DNA from 2 places in the Variovorax sp. ISS6 genome. Region 2 is predicted to be linked to the other one. Evidence: riboswitches for the same ligand, from Rfam matches in the RefSeq annotation. Region 2 holds a riboswitch; the other holds the start of a gene.
What was found. A riboswitch is a leader RNA that binds a small molecule or an ion and turns the genes downstream of it on or off. The one in region 2 is predicted to bind thiamine pyrophosphate.
Positions count from the first base shown of each region.

Region 1: linked by a shared signal. The riboswitch ahead of AC1HIL_RS18500 (purine-cytosine permease family protein) and the one ahead of thiC (phosphomethylpyrimidine synthase ThiC) in region 2 are both predicted to bind thiamine pyrophosphate.

Region 1 is NZ_JAWRZC010000001.1:3,970,870-3,980,397, forward strand. Features, by position in the region: gene AC1HIL_RS18470 (TonB-dependent siderophore receptor) at 1-878, opposite strand, end outside; gene AC1HIL_RS18475 (thiamine phosphate synthase) at 938-1,894, opposite strand; gene AC1HIL_RS18480 (thiazole synthase) at 1,903-2,718, opposite strand; gene thiS (sulfur carrier protein ThiS) at 2,742-2,939, opposite strand; gene AC1HIL_RS18490 (FAD-dependent oxidoreductase) at 2,945-4,030, opposite strand; gene thiD (bifunctional hydroxymethylpyrimidine kinase/phosphomethylpyrimidine kinase) at 4,075-4,929, shown strand; gene AC1HIL_RS18500 (purine-cytosine permease family protein) at 4,868-6,208, opposite strand; TPP riboswitch at 6,285-6,387, opposite strand; gene AC1HIL_RS18505 (adenylate/guanylate cyclase domain-containing protein) at 6,553-8,421, shown strand; gene AC1HIL_RS18510 (PDR/VanB family oxidoreductase) at 8,418-9,392, opposite strand; gene AC1HIL_RS18515 (aromatic ring-hydroxylating dioxygenase subunit alpha) at 9,389-9,528, opposite strand, start outside.
Region 2 is NZ_JAWRZC010000001.1:152,322-161,849, forward strand. Features, by position in the region: gene AC1HIL_RS00725 (aromatic ring-hydroxylating dioxygenase subunit alpha) at 1-1,017, opposite strand, end outside; gene AC1HIL_RS00730 (helix-turn-helix transcriptional regulator) at 1,115-1,921, opposite strand; gene AC1HIL_RS00735 (hypothetical protein) at 1,991-2,452, opposite strand; gene AC1HIL_RS00740 (D-2-hydroxyacid dehydrogenase family protein) at 2,449-3,447, opposite strand; gene AC1HIL_RS00745 (LysR family transcriptional regulator) at 3,518-4,435, shown strand; gene AC1HIL_RS00750 (thioredoxin family protein) at 4,423-4,749, opposite strand; gene AC1HIL_RS00755 (HAD family hydrolase) at 4,859-5,548, opposite strand; gene thiC (phosphomethylpyrimidine synthase ThiC) at 5,857-7,737, opposite strand; TPP riboswitch at 7,829-7,934, opposite strand; gene AC1HIL_RS00765 (YchJ family protein) at 7,987-8,433, opposite strand; gene AC1HIL_RS00770 (response regulator transcription factor) at 8,598-9,350, shown strand; gene iaaH (indoleacetamide hydrolase) at 9,352-9,528, opposite strand, start outside.

The DNA of each region.
Region 1 (9,528 bases), 3.8 Mb from region 2:
CCGAGCTGCGCGCTCCAGCGCCAGTCGGCGTTGATGGCCTGGCTGAAGCGCAAGGTACCGGTCAGCGCATCGAATTTCGAAGGCTGCGACCAGGGCTGGTTGTTGAGGTTGATGCGCGGATCGACCGGCGCCGGCAACCGGGCACCCAGCAGGCTGTAGCCGTTCTGGCTCGGCTGCGTCTTGCGGCTCTTCTCGATCTCGAACTCGAGCACCGAGTCGCGCGTGATGCGCCAGTCGGCCGCGAGCGAGAACAGGTTGCGGTTGCCGTCGAGGTCGTGCACCAGCGGCTTGAGGTTCTCGGCCGCGACGTTGATCCGGTAGCCGAACTCGCGCTGCGCGCCGAAGCGCCCGCCGAGGTCGACAGCGCCGAGCAGGCTGCCGCGGCTGGTGGTCTCGATGCGCACCGCGCGCAGGTCGTGCTCGGTCGGCCGCTTGACCACGTAGTTGACGAGCCCGCCCGGCGCACTGGTGCCGGCCTGGATGCCGCTGGTGCCGCGCAGGATCTCGACGCGCTCCTTGTTGTCGAGCGGGATCGAGGTCTCGGCGCTGATCGGCAGGCCCTCGCGCCGGTAGTTGAAGCGGTTGTCGAGCACGAAGCCGCGCACCGTGAGGTAGTCCCAGTAGCCGGCCGAGTTGTAGGCATCGGTCACCGATGCATCGAACTGCGTGAGGTCCGCGAGGCGGCGCGCACCGCTCGCGCGCAGCTGGTTGCTGTCGATCACGGTGGCCGACAGCGGCAGCTCGCGCAGCGGCACGTCGCCGAAGCCGCTGATCTCGGCCGGTGGCGCGAGCGTGGCGGGGTTCACGGTCACGGCCGGCAGCGCGGTGGTGTCCTGTGCCTGGGCGAAGGCCCCGTGAGCAGCGAGCAGGGCGGCCATTGCGCAGGCGATGGGGGTGCGGGAAAGAAGAAGAGAAGGATGCGTCATTCGGTCGGTGTTCAGGGCTTCGCAGCCGATGCGGTGCGGTGGGCGTCGATCGCTGCCATCCATTGCGCGGCCGTGCCCTCGGGGTCCTCGGCGGCGACCAGCGCGCGTACCACGGCGACGGAGCCGACGCCGGTGTCGAGCACCTCGGGCAGGCGCAGCGCGTCGATGCCGCCGATGCCCACCTGCGGATAGCCGCGCAGCAAGCGCGCGTAGGCCGCGAGACGCGCCACGCCCTGCGGCGCGGTCGCCATCCTCTTGAGCGTGGTCGGGTAGACCGCCCCCATCGCGATGTAGCTGGGGCCGACCGCGTCGGCGCGCACCATCTCGGCATAGCCGTGCGTGCTGACGCCCAGGCGCAGGCCGGCGGCGCGGATCCGTTGCAGCTCCTCGGGCGCGAGCGCATCGAGGTCTTCCTGGCCCAGGTGCACGCCGTAGGCGCGTGCCTCGATCGCCACGCGCCAGTGGTCGTTGATGAACAGCAGCGCGCCGGTGCCCTGCACGGCCTCGACGGCCGCGCGCACTTCGCGCGCGACGGCCGTCGCGTCGTCCGACTTGAAGCGCAGCTGCACCGTCGGCACGCCCGCGCGCGCCATGCGGCCGACCCAGGCCGCATCGGGCAGCACGGCATAGAGGCCGAGCTGCTCGGGGCAGGGCGCGAAGGCGTTGTCGCGCGCCGCCGGCGGAAATTCGCGCAGGCCGAAATCGGCGGGCGCGTCGGGCCAGCGCTGCGCATCGAAGCCGCCGAGGCGCTCGCTCTGCGCGCGCCACGCGCGTGCGATGCATTCGGCGTCGATGTCGATGAAGCCGAGCGCGCCGCAGGCCTGTCGCGCGCCGCGGTAGATGGCGTCGTCGGCGCTGTAGGCGATCGCGGTCGCGGGGGCCGAGGTGGCGGCACCGAAGCGCAGGCCATGCGCCGCGACGATCTCCTGCGCGACGCGCGCGCGGTCCGGTCGTTGTTCGTGGTTCATGCTGCCGCTCATCCCGCGTGATGCCAGAACGGCGTGCCCAGCACCGGCGTGCTCGCCTGCGCCGCATCCTGCGCGGCCATGGCGCCGGCGCGGCGCGCGGCCCGGCCCGCTTGCACCGCATCGGCGAAGGCGCCGGCCATCGCGACCGGGTCCTGCGCGAGCGCGACGGCGGTGTTCAGCAGCACGCCATCGAAGCCCCACTCCATCACCTGGCAGGCATGCGAGGGCAGGCCCAGTCCGGCGTCGACCAGCATCGGCACCTCGAGCCGGTCGCGCAGCACCTGCAGCGCATAGGGATTGACCGGCCCGCGGCCGGTGCCGATCGGCGCGGCCCACGGCATCACGGCCTGGCAGCCGATGTCGACCAGCCGCTGGCACAGCACCAGGTCCTCGGTGCAGTAGGGCAGCACCTTGAAGCCGTCGCGGATCAGCTGCGAGGCGGCATCGACCAGGTTCAGCGTGTCGGGCTGCAGCGTGTAGTCGTCGCCGATCAGCTCGAGCTTGATCCACGGCGTGTCGAACAGCTCGCGCGCCATCTGCGCGGTGGCGACCACTTCCTGCACGCTGTGGCAGCCCGCGGTGTTGGGCAGCACCGGCACCTCGAGCCGGCGCAGCAGTTCCCAGAAGCCGTTGCCGAGATCGCTGTTGCCCGAGCCCTGGTTGGCGGTCTGGCGCCGCAGCGAGGCCGTGAGCATCGCGGGCTTCGCGCGCTTCACGGCGGCCTCGAGCAGGTCGGGCGAGGGGTAGCGCGCGGTGCCCAGCAGCAGGCGGCTGTGGAAGGTCTCGCCGTAGAGCACCAGCGGATCGTTCGGGGTCGTGGTCATCGGTCTTGTCTCCATCAATGCGTTCAGCCGCCCGTCACCGGGCGGATCACCTCGACGCGGTCGTCGGGCCGCAGCGCGCGCGCGGCATAGGCCGAGCGCGGCACGAACTCGCGGTTCACGGCCACCGCGAAGGGCGGCGTGGCATTCAGCGCGGCGAGTGCGTCGGTCAGCGTGGCGTGCTCGGGCAGCGCGAAGGGCTTGTCGTTGATCAGGATGTTCATCGTCGTCATGGGGTCTCCAGGCCGAAGCCTTGCGCGAGCGGCGAGCGGCCCTGCGCGAGCCACTCCATCGCGGCGTCGAGCAGCGCGGGCGCGATCATGAAACCGTGGCGGTACAGGCCGTTGATCTGCAGCACGCGCGGCCGCGGCTGACGCAGCGCGGGCAGGTTGTCGGGCAGGGTGGGGCGGCACTGCGTCGCGATCTCGACGATGCGCGCCTCGGCGAAGCCGCTGTGCACTGCGTAGGCGGCACTGAGCAGCTCGAGCGTGGAGCGCACGCTCGCGGGCGACATGTCGTCCGATTCGATCTCGGTCGCGCCGATCACGAACAGGCCTTCGGGCTTGGGCGCGATGTAGAGCGGATAGCGCGGATGCACGAGCCGCGTGGGCCGCGCCAGCGTCACGTCGGGCGCATGCACGCGGATCACCTCGCCGCGCACGCCGCGCAGCGCGTTCCACTGCGGCCGGGCGCCGAGGCCGCGGCAGTCGATCAGCCAGTCGGGCTGGCCCGGCGAACCGGGCGCGAAGTCCTCGGGCGCGCGCGGCGATTGCCAGTGCAGCGTGACCTTGTCGTCGGCCTGCAGCGTCGCGAGCAGCGCGGCCAGCAGCGCGCGGTTGTCGAGCTGGCCTTCGCCCGGCAGGAACAGGCCGCTGGCGAAACGCCGGCCCAGCGAGGGCTCGAGCGCCTCGATGCCCGCGCCATCGAGCGTGCGCATCGGCGCCAGCTCGGGCACCTGCGTGCCGGTGTGGGCCAGCACGCGCGCGAGCCGCGCGGCCTCGTTCGCATCCTGCCGGTGCCACAGCACCAGCGTGCCTTCGCGCTGGAAGAACACCGGCCGCGCCAGCGGCGCGAGCAGCTCGGGCCAGCGCGACAGTGCGTGGTGGCCCATGCGCACCAGCGGCACCGGCGCCACCGCCGACTCGGCCAGCGGCGCGAGCATGGCCGCGGCCACGCGCGCCGCCGCGCCTTCGGCCTCGGCACTGCCGGCCTCGTGGAGGTCGACGCGGCAGCCGGCCCGCGCGAGCGTCACGGCCATCAGCCGGCCCATGAGGCCCGCGCCGAGGATCGCCACCGATCGGAAGGGCAGCTTCATCGCCATGCTCCTTGCACCTTCGAATCGCGTCGATAATTTTCGGCATGACCCAAGGACCCACCCAGCGCTATGCGCGCGTGCTCTCGATCGCAGGCTCCGACAGCGGCGGCGGTGCCGGCATCCAGGCCGATCTCAAGACCTTCGCGGCCCTCGGCTGCTACGGCATGACGGCCATCACCGCGCTCACCGCGCAGAACACGCTCGGCGTCACGGGCATCCACGGCGTGCCGCCGGCCTTCCTCAAGGCACAGATCCAGGCCGTGGTCGAGGACATCGGCGTCGACGCGGTCAAGCTCGGCATGCTGCATGCGCCCGAGGTGGTCGAGGTCGTGGCCTGGGCCATCGACCACTACCGCCTGCCGAACGTGGTGCTCGACCCCGTGATGGTCGCCACCAGCGGCGACCGCCTGATCGCGGCCGAGACGGTGCAGGTGCTGGTGCGCGAACTGTTCCCGCGCGCCGCGGTGATCACGCCCAACCTCGACGAGGCGGCCCTGCTGATCGGCCATGCGATCGACGGCATCGGCGCGCTCGACGGCGCGGCCGACGAGCTGCTGGGGCTCGGCGCGCGCGCCGTGTTGCTCAAGGGCGGCCACCTGCCAGGCAGCGAGGTGGTCGACGTGCTGCTGCAATCCAGTGGCGAGCGCACGCGCCTGGCCTCGCGCCGCATCGAGAGCCGCAACCTGCACGGCACCGGCTGCACGCTGTCGTCGGCCATCGCCGCGCACCTGGCACTGGGCGCGGCGCTGCCCGAGGCGGTGGAGCGCGCGCGCGCCTACATCCTCGGCGCGATGGCGGCCGCAGTCGACGTTCGGGTCGGCGCCGGTCATGGCCCGCTCAACCACGGCTTTGCGCCAGTGCCGACGCAGCGCCTGCCGCTGCGGGCTTCGGCCGGCTGAGCCAGGCCAGCGCGAAGGTCAGCGCCAGCGTCGGCAGCGCCGAGCCGAACTGTGGCGCCCATTTCGCGAGCGCGTGGTAGGCCGCGATGCCCGCGATCCAGATCAGCGCCGCCGCCAGGTCGACCTTGGGGCGGGCGCCGGCCGGCGCCACCGCGCGGCCGCCGCCCAGCCGCCCGAGGATCACGCCGTAGAGCGGCACGAACACCGAGCTCAGCAGCAACAGGAAGGGCTCGAGCGTGTGCATCGGCAGCACCAGCGCGAGCGCGATGCACAGCGCGGCCAGCAGCAGGCCCCAGCGCTTCACGCTCCAGCGCGGCAGCAGGCTGTGGGTGGAGACCGAGCCCGAATAGACGTCGCCATAGGCGTTGTCGAGCTCGTCGATCAGGATCAGTCCCAGCGCCACCAGCCCGCCCTGCGCCAGCAGCAGTGCCGTGACCAGGCTGGTGCCGGGCTCGGCCACGCTGACCACCATCACGCCCAGCGCATAGCACCAGATGTTGGCCAGCGCATAGCCGATCCAGGTACCGCTGAAGGCGCTGCCCAGCCCGCCGGCGCTGCGCTTGCCGTGCCGCGCATAGTCGGCCACCAGCGGCAGCCACGACACCGGCATCGCGATCACGAGGTCGAGGGCGCCGAACATGCCCATGCTGCCGTCGCCCGGGCGCGACCAGAAGGCATCGAAGCCCTTGGCATGCAACTGGGTTGCGAACTGCCAGCTGAGCCACAGCAGCGACAGCACCACCAGCGGCAGCCCGAAGCGGCTCACGAAGCGCCGCACCAGCTTCACCATCGAGCCCGCGAGCAGCGCCAGCAGCACCGCGCCCCACAGCAGCGTGGCCGCCACGCCGCCCCAGGCGCTGCCCAGCCATGGCCCGGCCACCGACTGGCCGATGGCCTGCGTGCCCTCGCGCATGATCACCAGCTCGAAGGTGGTCCAGCCCACCAGCTGCACGATGTTGAGCAGCACCGGCAGCCGCGCGAAGGCGCTGCCGTAGGTGGCATGCATCAGGCCCGCGCTGGCCAGGCCGCTCTCGCAGCCCAGGCGCGCGGTCCAGGCCAGCAGCGCGGCGCCGAGGCAGGAACCCAGCGCGATCGCGATCGCCGCGTCGCGCGTGCCCACGGCCGGCACCAGGTAGGCGCCGATCTGCATCACCAGCAGGCCCACGCCCAGGCTGAACCAGAGCGAGGCATGGTCGTGCCAGCCGAAGACGCGCTGCGACGCCGGCAGCGGCGTCAGCGCCTCGTTGGCGAGAGGATTCGATGTGTCGTCGTGTGCCATCCGTTTTGCTCCGGGCAAAAGGTTTGGCAGGTGGGCGAGGCTCCAGCGGCGCGGCTGGCACGCGAGAGAACGTGACAGGCCGCCGGACCAGCTTCCCTGCGCGAGGATTACCTCAATCAGGTTCAAAGGGACTTTCTCAGCCGGGTCGGCAAGCCGACCCAACACCCCTAGCGAAGCGCCATTTTAGTCCCGCCGGGCCGTGGGGGCTATGCGCGCGGCCGAAGACAATCCGCGCCACAACAAATGCAGGCGCATCCGAACGCGCCGAAAGGGAATGCATGACAGAAGCAACGCCGCCCCCGGGCTCCACGGATCCCGCCGCCAAAGCCTCGGCCGCCACGCGCATGAGGCGCTTCCGGGTCGACGTCGGCACCATCGTCTGCGCCGTCGCGCTGGTCCAGTCGCTGCTGCTGGTGGCGCTCGGCTACTGGGGCGCGCAGCGGCTGGTGTCGCGCGTCGGCGAGTCGGCGCACAAGGTGAGCCATGACCGCGTCGAGGACAACGTGCTGGCCTTCCTCGCCAAGACCCAGGCGGTGGTGCATGCCGTCGGCGATTCGCCGAGCCTGCATCCGCTGGGCGAGGACGGCGAGCGCAGTGCCGAGATGCTGTGGACCCTGCTCGAGGAAGCGACCGAGCTCGACAGCCTCGGCGTGGCCAGCGACGACGGCCATCTGCTGATGGCCGAGCGCTACCCGGTGTCGGCGATCCGCCAGGTGGTGCGCGATCCGGCCTTCAGCACCGAGACCTGGGCATACAAGCGCTCGGTCGACATCGAGGGCGGCGACCCGCGCCAGCGCTTCGCGACCATGCGCATCGAATCCTTCCGCAGCGACCACGACGCCACCGAGCGCGCCTGGTACCGCGAGGCGCTGGCACGGAAGGCGCCGGTGTGGACGCCGCCGTTCCGTTTCGACGACGGCGAGGAGCTCGGCGTGAGCTACGCCCAGCCGGCCGAGCGGCTCGACGGGGAAGGGCGGCACCTGCAGTCGCTGGTGGTGGTCGGCCACCTGTCGCTGGGCCACCTGTCGACGCTGGTGCGCCAGTTCGGCAGCCGCGGCCCGGGCCAGAGCGTGCTGCTGAGCGACGACCACCATGTGCTGGCGCGCAGCGACCATCCCGATCCGGTGCGCGAACTGCGCCTGCCCGAGGGCGGCGTGCTCGGCGCGGTGCATGCCCACATGCTGGCGCACGGCATCTCGGAGAACGTCGAGGACGAGAGCTTCGTGGTCACCCATGCGGGCGAGCGCTACCGGGTCGAGTCCTCGCGCATCGGCCCCACGGGCTGGGAACTGATCAGCTGGGAGCCCGAGGCCGAGCTGCTCGCCGGCCTCGAGCGCCTGGTGCGCTGGGGCCTGCTGCTGACCCTGGCCTTCCTGGCCTTCGCGCTCTTCATCTCGCTGCGGCTGTCGAAGCTGGTGACCGCGCCGATCGAGAACCTGTCGCAGACCGCGCGCCGCATCGGCCGGCTCGAGCTCGACGACCTGCCGCAGCAGCCCAGCCGCGTGCTCGAGATCCAGCACCTGAACCAGGCGCTCGACGACTCCGCGCGCAGCCTGCGGGCCTTCAGCAAGTTCGTGCCGGTGCACCTGATCCGCCAGCTCGTGGCCGAGGGCCATGCGCTGGCGCCCGGCGGCTCGCCGCGCCGCATCACGGCGATGTTCACCGACGTCGAGGGCTTCACGAGCATCGCCGAGTCGATGCCGGCCGACCTGCTGGTGCGCCAGCTCACCGAGTACTTCAACCTCGCGCAGCGCGTGTTCGCGCGCCATGGCGGCGTGGTCGACAAGTACATGGGCGACGGCATCATGGTGCTGTGGGGCGCGCCGCTCGAACTCCCCGATGCGGAGTACCGCGCCTGCCTCGCGGCGCTCGAGCTGCATGCCGAGATGGCCGAGCTCAATCGCCGCTGGCAGGCCGAGGGGCTGCAGCCCTTCCACACGCGCATCGGCATGCACACCGGGGTGGTGATCGCCGGCGTGCTCGGCTCGAGCGACCGGCTCTCCTACACCGCGCTCGGCGACGTGATCAACGCGGCAAGCCGCATCGAGGGCAGCAACAAGGAGCTGGGCACGCGCACGCTGATGTCCGACACCACCCATGCGGGGCTCGCGGGGCGGCTGCCCACGCGCCGCATCGAGGAGCAGGTGGCGCTGCGCGGCCGGCAGACGCGCATGGTGCTCCACGAACTGCTCGAGGAGAAAGAGGCACCCTAGAGATCGAGCACCAGCCGCGGCGAGCGCGCGCGCGAGCAGCAGGGCAGGAACTGGTCGTTGGCCGCCTGCTCGGCGGGCGTGAGAAACAGGTCGTGGTGCGCGACCTCGCCCTCGAGCACGCGCGTGAGGCAGGTGCCGCATACGCCCTGGGCGCAGGACACCGGGATCTCGATGCCCTCGGCCGCGAGCGCATCCACCACGCTGAGCGCGGCCGGCACGCGCACCACGCGGCCGCTGCTGCGCAGCTGCACCTCGAAGCTGCCGGCCTCTTCGACGGGCGGCAGCGTGCCCGCGAAGCATTCGAAATGCACGCGCCCCTCGGGCCAGCCGCGCGCGCGGGCCGTGGCGCGCACCGCTTCGATGAATCCGTTCGGCCCGCAGACGTAGAGCTGGCGCCCAGGCGCCGGTTCGCCGATGGTGGCGGCCAGGTCGATGCGCTGTGCGGGCGGGCCGTCGTCGTCGTGGAAGAACACCCGGTCGGCGAAGGCCGCCGCCCGCAGCCGCTCGCGGTAGGCCGCGCGCGCCGCGCTGCGGCTGCAGCAGTGCAGCGCGAAATCGCGACCCAGCGCGGCGAGCCGGTGCGCCATCGCGAGCAGCGGCGTGATGCCGATGCCGCCGGCCAGCAGCAGGCTGTGATCGGCCGCTTCATCGAGCGCGAACAGATTGCGCGGCGCGCCGACCTGCAGCAGCGTGCCTTCGGCCACCGCCTCGTGCAGCGCGCGCGAGCCGCCGCGCGATGCCGCCTCGCGCAGCACGCCGATCTCGTAGTGGCCGGGCGCCTGCGCGGGCGGGTTGCACAGCGAGTAGGGCCGCACCAGGCCGCCGGGCAGCAGCACCTCGATGTGCGCGCCGGCCTCGAAGGGCGGCAGCGCGCCGCCGTCGGCCGCCTCGAGCCGGAAGCCCGCGATGCCCTCGGCCTCGATCGTCTTGCGCGCGACGCGCACCGCGATGCGTTCGACGGCCGCGGTCATTCGCCCTGCAGGAAGTTGCCGGCCTCGAAGCGCACCGGCGGCGCGTCGGCGTCGAAGCTCACGCCGGCCGGGTCGCGGCCCTCGCGCAGCGCGTCGAGCTGGCGCTGCAGCAGCCGGCGCAGCATCACGATGCCGC
Region 2 (9,528 bases):
CCGCTCGTCCTCGAGCGCCTGCGCCACCAGCCGGCGGAACTGCACCAGCGCCGAATCCATAGCCAGCGGCAGCATCGGCAGCAAGGGCGCGTGCTCGATGTTGCGGGCCTGCGCGGTGATCATGTCGCGGTCCTCGTTGAAGGCCACGATCAGGCTGTCGTAGAGCGTGCGCGTGAGCTGCTCGCCGCCCAGCGAGGGCCGGTGCGCCTGCTGGAAGAAGTAGTGGGTGCTGGTCTCGGTCTCGGGCGTCAGGGTCTGGCAGCTGTGCAGCTCGACGGCATGGCGCATGTCGCCCTCGGCGTCCTCCACGGGACGCCCACCCGACTGCATCAGCAGCGTGCCCGGCAGCATGAAGTCGTAGACGAACCAGCGGTCGAAGCGCGCACCGGGCGCGAAGGGCCGCGCGCCGGCCCAGTGCGCGGGCGGCGGCACGTTCGCCACCCGGCGCGTCACGCGCAGGCCGCGCTCGATCTTCTCGATCTCGGGCCGCGCCTGCGCGATCGCGGTCGAGCCGCCGAGCGTCTTCTCGTGCACGTAGCTCAGGTGCGAGAAGTCCAGCAGGTTGTCGCAGATCAGCAGGTAGGGCGTGTCGTAGTGCAGGTAGCCCGGGATGTGGCGCCACTCGGGGTGGTCGCACGAGAAGTTGTCGGGCAGCAGCGCCGTGTCGGCGCGCTCGGCCTCGCCCATCCACACGAACACCCAGCGGTTGCGCACCGCCACCGGGTAGCTGCGCACCCGTGCGCGCGGCGGCACCGTCGCCATGCCCGGCACCTCGACGCAGAGGCCGCGCGCATCGAACTTGAGCCCGTGGTAGCCGCAGCGCACGCAGTCGCCCTCGCGCCGGCCCTTGGACAGCGGCGCATGGCGATGGCAGCAGCGGTCCTCGAGCGCCACCACCTCGCCCTGCGCGGTGCGGTACAGCAGCAGCGGCTCGCCGATGACGGTGCGGTTGAACAGGCTCTCGGCGGGAATCTCGTGGTCCCAGGCGACCACGTACCAGCAGTTGCGGATGAACATGCGTTTCTCGTCTCCATCGAATGATCTGTCTTCGATGGTGGTCGCATGCGCCGCGGCGCGCGTCCCCCGCGCAGGGGACGTTGGTGGGTATGCGGCCTCAGCCGGCCAGCCGCACCAGCGCCGCGCGGTCGTGGATGCCGAGCTTGCCGTAGGCGCGCTTGCGCAGCGTGTGCACGCTCGACAGCGCGATGTCGAGGTCGGCCGCGATGCCGTCGGCCGTGAGCCCGCAGGCGATGCGCGCGCAGACCTCGCGCTCGCGGCGGCTCAGCGGCGTGTCGGCGAGCCGGGCCTGCGCGAGCGCGATGCGGCTGTCCATGTCGAGCGCGCCCGCGCCGGTGCCCAGCGCATGCCGGTGCACCTGCCGCAGCAGCGGCGCGACCGCGAGCACGCGCTCGATCTCGCCGGGCGCGAAGCGGCCCATCGAGTCGCGCCGGTAGAGGTTGACCGAGAAGGCGCGGCCGCGGGCCACCGGCAGGTAGAGCAGCGCGAGCCGGTCGCTCAGGTGCTCGCGCTCGTAGATCTGGCGCCGCCAGCCGGGGTCGGGGATCTGCTCGGCATGCATGTGCAGCGCCGTCACCTCGTCGACCTCGCCGCCCGTGCCCGCCATGCGCTGCGCGATGCCCGTCGCATCGTCGAAACCGTAGAAGTGGCGCCGGTACTGCGCGAAGCAGTCGCGCGTGACGTTGCGCACCCCCGCGCCATGGGAGTGGCCCTCGATCTGCACCGGTGCATCGGGCGCATGCTGCACCAGCGAGATGTACTCCACCGGCAGCAGCGCATTGAGGAAGTGCAGCATCGCGCGCGCGGGCGCCAGGTCGCGCGGCACGTCGAGCAGCAGCGACACGGCCCGCAGGTCGAGCGACTGCTGGCTGGCGAGGGCCGGAACGCACCACATGGCTTGCATGCGGAAATTGTCCCCCCGCGGGCGCGCCGCACGAAGCGGCGGCGGATCGGGATTAACCCGCGGCGGCCTTCAGGCGGCCGCCGCGTGGCCGCGGCTCAACGCGGCGAAGGTCCGGGCCTGCCACGCGAACTCCTCGGCGAAGGCCTCGGGGTCCGCGATCGCGTAGGCGCCATAGGCATAGACGGTGGCGTAGGCCGCGTACTCCGCGGCCTGCAGCGCGCGCCCGGCCACGGCCTGGAACACCGCGTAGGTCGCGGACACCGCCGCATGGGCCGACGCATCGATCGAGCCGGAGCCCGGATGGCTGGCGGCGATACGCGCCATGCGCTGCGCCGCCTGCGCGAGTTCGACGCGGCTGCCGCGGCCTTCGAGGTACGCGCCGAGCACGTCGAGGCCCTGCAGCGCCTCGGGCGCCTCGAGCAGATGCCGCACGCGCTGCACGCAGGCGAAGCCGAAGCGCAGCCGCAGCGGCTCCTGCGCGGCATCCTCCAGCCGGGCCGCGGCGGCGAGCCGCTGCAGCGCCTCGTTCATGCCGGAGTGGGCGCGGCGCGCAGGCGGCCGAGCACCTCGGGATTGACGACGTTGCTCGGCTGCCCGCCGGCAAAGGCCACGATCTGGTCGAACACGTCGGAGAACTGCAGCTCGTACTCCTCGCGCGTCACGTAGCCGATGTGCGGCGTGCAGACCAGGTTCGGCAACCGCAGCAGCGGATCGGCGGGATCGAGCAGCGGCTCGGTCTCGTAGACGTCGACCGCGCCCATGCCGGGCCGGCCGGCCCGCAGCGCCGCCACCAGCGCACCGGGCTCGATCAGGCCGGCGCGGCTGGTGTTCACGAGGATCGCATCGGGCTTCATGCGCGCGAGGTCCTCGCGCCGCACGATGCCGCGCGTGGCCGGCACCAGCCGCATGTGGAGCGAGACCGCGTCGCAGTCGCCGAAGAAGCTCTCGCGGTCGGGCGCGCATTCGCGGCCGTCCGCGCGCGCCCGGGCCATCGATTCGGGCCGCGCCCACACGCGCACCTTCATGCCGAAGGCCTCGGCGTAGCCCGCCACCGCCTGCCCGATGCGGCCATAGCCGTAGATTCCGAGCGTCCTGCCGCGCAACGTGCCGCCCACGCCGGTCTGCCAGCCGCCGCGCTGCAGCGACGCCATCTGCTGCGGAATCCGCCGTGCCGCACACAGCAGCAGCGCCCATGTGAGTTCGGCCGCCGCGTACGAAGGCGTGCCCGCGTGCTGGTCCGACGACAGCACGATGCCCAGCCGCGTGCAGGCCTCGACGTCGATGTGCGGATAGACGCTGCGCTGGCTGATCAGCCGCAGCCGCGGCAGCCGCTCGAGCACCGGCGCGCGCAGCGCGGTGCGTTCGCGGATCAGCACCACCGCGTCGGCCTGCGACAGCCGGCGCACCAGTTCGTCGGGCTCGTCCACGTGGTCGTTCCATACCGTCACCTCGTGCCCCTTGAGCTTGGCGAAGCAGGGCAGCGTGCGCAGCGTGTCGAAGTAGTCGTCCAGCACCGTGATGTTCATGCGGCGGATTCTGTGCCCGCAACCCGGCTGCGTAAAATGAATTTATCTGGACCATTGCTGCAATCGCCTCATGAAAGTGGACATGCTCGGCCTGCAGGCATTCCTCGCCGTGGCGGAGCACGGCAGCTTCCATGCCGGTGCCGATTCGCTGCACATCAGCTCCACGGCGCTGACGCGCCGGCTGCAGAACCTCGAGGCGGTGCTCGGCGTACGGCTGGTGGAACGCACCACGCGCTCGCTGGCACTCACCGCGATCGGCCAGAACTTCCTGCCGCAGGCGCGGCGGCTGCTCGCAGACATCTCCTCGGCCATGCTCGGCATCCGCGAGGCCGGCCAGGCCTCGCGCGGCAACGTGACGCTGGCCTGCGTGCCGACGGTGGGCGTGCAGTTCCTGCCCGCGGTGATCCAGGCCTACAGCGCGCTGCACCCGGGCAACCACATCCGCATCCTCGACCACGCCTCGGCCGGCGTGGCGGGCGCGATCCTGCAGCGCGAGGCCGAGTTCGGCATCAGCATCGCCGAGTCCTACGACCCCGCTCTGGAGCGCGTGCCGCTGCTGGACGACCGCTTCGTGCTGGCCTGCCGCGACGACCATCCGCTGGCGCGCCGCCGCAGCATCGCCTGGTCGCAACTCGAGGGCCACGCGCTGATCGTGCCCGGGCCGGGCAGCAGCAATCGCCCGCTGCTCGATGCGGCGCTGGCACCGAGCGGGCTCGACCTGCCCTTCGTCTACGAGGTGCAGCGCAGCTCGACGGCCGTCGGGCTGGTGGCGCAGGGCGTGGGCGCCGCCGTGGTGCCCCGGCTGGCCGTGCAGGACGGCACCTATCCGCGCATCGTGCTGATCGCGCTCGCGCGGCCCACGGTGCGGCGCAGCTTCGCGCTGCTGTCGCGCAAGGGCGCGGTGCTGTCGCCCGCCGCGCAGGCGCTCTACCGCCTGATCCTGTCGATGGCCAGGCCGGCGCGCGGCCGGCGCGCTCAGGCCGGCTGAGCGATCTTCGCGAGCGCCTCGGCGATCGAGGCGCTGTCGGTGGGCCGCACCAGCTTGGCCACTTCGCGGCCGTCGCGCATGAACACCAGCGTGGGCCACAGCTTCACGCCGAACGAGCGGCCCAGCGGACGCCCGCTGCCGTCCTCGACCTTGATGTGGCGCAGGCCCGGATGCTGCGCGAAGGCGGCGGCGATGTCCGGCTGCGCGGCCTTGCAGACGCCGCACCAGTTGGTGCCGAACTCGACCACCGCGGGGCCTTGCAGGGCGTCGATCTCGCTGCGTTCGGGCTGTTCGGTCTTGTACTCGGAGGTCATGCGCGGGGGCTCCTGGTGGGCATTGGATGGTGTGCAGCCGCCGCCGGCGGCCGGTCGTGATTCGATTCGAACAGAAAGCCGGCAGCCCTGCCGCCGGTGGGTGTTCGCTTCAGCCGACGGGCCGGTGCGCCGCGAGCAGTGCCGGCAGTTCGGCCATGTCGCTGAACACCTGCACCGCGCCGACGCTGCGCAGCGCCTCGGGCCCGCTGTGGCCCGACTCGCCCGTGCTGTAGCCGAACACCGTCGCGCCCGCCGCCACGCCCGCCATCGCGCCCGTGACCGTGTCCTCGACCACCGCGCAGCGCTTCGGGTCCACGCCCAGCGCCGCCGCCGCCGCGAGGTACACGTCGGGCGCCGGCTTCGAGCGCGGCATCTCGTGCCCGCTGAAGACCCGCCCCGCGAAGCACTCGAGGATGCCGACCTTCTCGAGCTGCAGCTCGACCTTGAAGCGATCCGCGCCCGAGGCGCAGGCGATGCGCCCGTCGAGCTGCTCGAACAGCGCGCGCACCGCGGCGGGCGCATTCGGAATCGCCGTCAGGTCCCGCTCGAGCGCCTCGTTGCGGCGCTCGCGAAAGCCATGCAGCCATTCGGGCGTGATGCGAAAGCCGGTCTTCGACTCGATCAGGTCGGCTTCGTCCTTCACCGCCTTGCCGGTGAAGATGCGCATCGATTCGTCGGTGGTGAGAGGCCAGCCCAGTTCGCCGAGCATCTCGGCAAGCACGCGGTTGGTGATGGGTTCGGAGTCGACGAGGACACCGTCGCAGTCGAAGAGAACCGCGGCGAAAGGAAAAGAAGACATGGGGAGATGGTACCGGCCGAGCAAAGCGAAGGCCCGGCCACCATGCAATGGCCGAGCGAAGCGATGGCCCGACCCACTCCCCTCTGGCTGTGCCGAGGAGCGCAGGAGAAGGCGGGATCAGGGCCGCAGCTGTCTGAGCGAAGCGAGTTCTGCGGACCCCCGCTTTCTCCGAGCACCGCAGGTTGCCCGCAGCGAAGCGGAGGGACACAGACAGCGGGGTCGCCTTTTCTTTGGTTACTTTCTTTTGGCGAAGCAAAAGAAAGTGACTCGCCCGCCGGGGCGAGACCCGGCCGACAACCTCAAAAAAGTCAAACCGCCCGAATAGGGATGTACATCTCCCCCCCACCCGCCACGAACTCCTTCGACTTCTCCTCCATCCCCTTCTCCACAGCCAGTGCCTCCGCCACCCCCTTGGCCGCGGCGTACTCACGCACCTCCTGCGTGATCTTCATCGAGCAGAACTTCGGCCCGCACATCGAACAGAAGTGCGCCACCTTGCTCGAATCCTTCGGCAGCGTCTCGTCGTGGAATTCGCGCGCCGTATCCGGATCGAGCCCCAGGTTGAACTGGTCCTGCCAGCGGAACTCGAAGCGCGCCTTGCTCAGCGCATCGTCGCGCGAGCGCGCTCCCGGGTGTCCCTTCGCCACGTCCGCCGCATGCGCCGCGATCTTGTAGGCAATGATCCCCTGCTTCACGTCGTCGCGGTCGGGCAGCCCCAGGTGCTCCTTCGGCGTCACGTAGCACAGCATCGCCGTGCCGGCCCAGCCGATCATCGCCGCGCCGATCGCGCTCGCGATGTGGTCGTAGCCCGGCGCGATGTCGATCGTCAGCGGGCCCAGCGTGTAGAACGGCGCCTCGTGGCAGTGCTTGAGCTGCTCGTCCATGTTCGACTGGATCATGTGCATCGGCACATGGCCCGGGCCTTCGATCATGGTCTGCACGTCGTGCTTCCAGGCGATCTGCGTGAGCTCGCCGAGGGTGCGCAGCTCGGCGAACTGCGCCTCGTCGTTGGCATCGGCGCCGCTGCCGGGGCGCAGGCCGTCGCCGAGCGAGAAGCTCACGTCGTAGGCCTTCATGATGTCGCAGATGTCCTCGAAGTGCGTGTAGAGGAAGCTCTCCTTGTGGTGCGCGATGCACCACTTCGCCATGATCGAGCCGCCGCGCGAGACGATGCCGGTCATGCGGTCGGCCGTCAGGTGGATGAACGGCAGCCGCAGCCCGGCGTGGATGGTGAAGTAGTCGACGCCCTGCTCGGCCTGCTCGATCAGCGTGTCGCGGTAGATCTCCCAGGTCAGGTCCTCGGCCACGCCGCCCACCTTCTCGAGCGCCTGGTAGATCGGCACGGTGCCGATGGGCACCGGGCTGTTGCGCACGATCCAGTCGCGCGTGGTGTGGATGTTCTTGCCGGTCGACAGGTCCATCACGTTGTCGGCGCCCCAGCGGATCGCCCACACCAGCTTCTCCACTTCCTCCTCGATGCTCGAGGTGACGGCCGAGTTGCCGATGTTGGCGTTGATCTTCACCTTGAAGTTGCGCCCGATCGCCATCGGCTCCACCTCGGGGTGGTTGATGTTGGCGGGAATGATCGCGCGGCCGCGCGCCACCTCGTCGCGCACGAACTCGGGCGTGATGATGCGCGGGATGCTCGCGCCCATCGGGTTGCCGGCCACGCGCCTGGCGCGCTCCTCGTTGGCGAGGTACTCGGCCATCCACTCGCGCTTGCCGTTCTCGCGCAGCGCCACGTACTCCATCTCGGGCGTGACGATGCCGCGGCGCGCGTAGTGCATCTGCGTGACGTTGGCGCCCGACTTCGCGCGGCGCGGCGTGCGTTGCAGCGCCGAGGCGCCGGCGCGCAGCTCGGCCAGGCGCTGCGCGTCGCGGTCCTCGTTCTTGGCGCCGTCGTCGAGCGCATGGTGCACGCGCCCCTCGTAGCTCTCGGTGTCGCCGCGCTCGGCGATCCAGGCACCGCGCACGTCGGGCAGGCCGCGGCGCACGTCGATCTCGACCTTCGGGTCGGTGTAGGGACCCGAGGTGTCGTAGAGCGACACGGTCTCGCCGTTGGTGAGCTTCACGTCGCGCACCGGCACGAACAGGTCGGGCCGGCTGCCGGGGATGACGCACTTGTGCGACGCGGGGAAGGGCTCGCGCGTGAGCGAGAGCAGGGAGGTGAACTTGTCGGGGGCATTCATGCGGGGCACTCCTTGTGGATGGAAAGGGTGCTCCGCAATCGCTCGGTGGGCTGTGGGCGCCATCCCGGGTGGGGAGGGACGACGGACCGAAGCCAGGGAGTGCAGCTCTTCTTACGCCGGTATGACCCGGATCAAGTTCGCGGGTCGGCAGCTTTGCCATCTCAGCACGCCACATGCGTGCACCCCGGAGCGGGGCCGATTGTGCGAGCGCCGGCGTTCGCCGTCAACCGCCCGCGTCAATGCGGGGTATCAGGCCCGGGCTTGCAGGTCGCCGTCGACGTAGTACCAGCGCGACAGGCCCGCGTCGTCGGACTCGCGCACGAAGCGGCTGCGCTCGTGCAGCCGCGAGGCCGTGCCGGAGGCGCCGCGCTGGCGCGCGACGAACTCGACCTCGGCATGGTCGGCATCGCTCATCGAGCGGCCGCGCACGTCGAGCCCGAGCCAGCGCACGCCGGGCTCGAAGTCGAGCGAGGCCGGCCGCGTGCTCGCGTGCCAGGTGCCGAGCAGGTACTCGGCACGCTCGCGCACGAAGGCCGTATAGCGCGAACGCATCAGCGATTCGGCATCGGGGGCGGGGGTGTGCTCGAAGTCGTCGAGGTAGCGGCCGCAGCACATCGCGTAGGCGATGGGCTTGTCGCGGCGGTCGGTGCGGCCGCAGGGGCAGGGTGCGGTGGAGGGATCGGGAACGCTGGGCATGGAGGCCCCTATTGGAACACCGTGCGGGCAGGGGCCTCCAGAGGGCAAGCCCTGGGGCCGCGGGCATCCACCCTTGGCGTGCCGCTTGCTACCCGCTAACGTGGCGCCCCGGAGACCGGGGTTGACCACGGGAAGACAACGCACACCATCGAGGAACAACGGCCATGTACCTGAGCGCTTCCGAACAGCAGGCCCTGCGCGGCGTGTTCACGCTGCTCGCGCGCGACGAATGCGGCGAGCGCGAGATCCGCGAGCGCCTCGGCCATGCGCTGCTCGGCCTGCTGCGGGCCGACCAGTTCGCGTCCTTCGTCTGGGACGCCGAGCGCGGCGGCTTCGGCTCGCGCGTGGCGATCAACATGGCGCCGGCCAACCTCGACACCTATGCGCAGTGGCACCAGCACCACGACCCGATCACCTTCGTGCTGCAGTCGCGCCGCCGCGCCACGCGCGTGACCGAGGTGATGCCGCAGCGCGAACTGATGCGCACGCCCTTCTTCAACGACTTCCTCGCGCGCGACGGCCTGCACTGGGGCCTGAACCTTCACACCTTCGACGGCGAGCGCGCGCTCGGCGACCTGCGCATCTGGCGCCGCAAGGAGCGCGGCGATTTCGGCGCGCGCGAGACGCTGATGCTCGACCTGATCGAGCCCGCCTTCGCGGGCGCGCTGCTGCGGGCCCGGCAGCGCGCGCAGGCACCCCGCGCCGCGGCGCAGGACATCGCCGCCTCGCCCTGGGCCAGCCTCAGCGCGCGCGAGCAGCAGGTGGCGCGCGCGGTGCGCGAAGGGCTCACCGACAAGGACATCGCGCGCCGCATGGCGGTGGGCGTGCCCACGGTGCGCACCTACCTGCGGCGCATCTTCGACAAGCTCGGCATCGAGCGCCGTTCGGCGCTCGCGGGCGTGTTGCCGCGCGATTGAACTACTTCGCCGCCGGCAGCCGTCCGAGCAGCGGCTCGATCGCCAGGCCCAGCGCCAGCAGGCGGCGGTCGCTGCCCGCGGGGCCGTCGAGCTCGAGCCCGATCGGCAGGCCGCTGGTCGCGCCCAGCGCCGAGGGCAGTTGCAGCCCCGGGATGCCGGCGTTGCTGCCGGGGTCGGT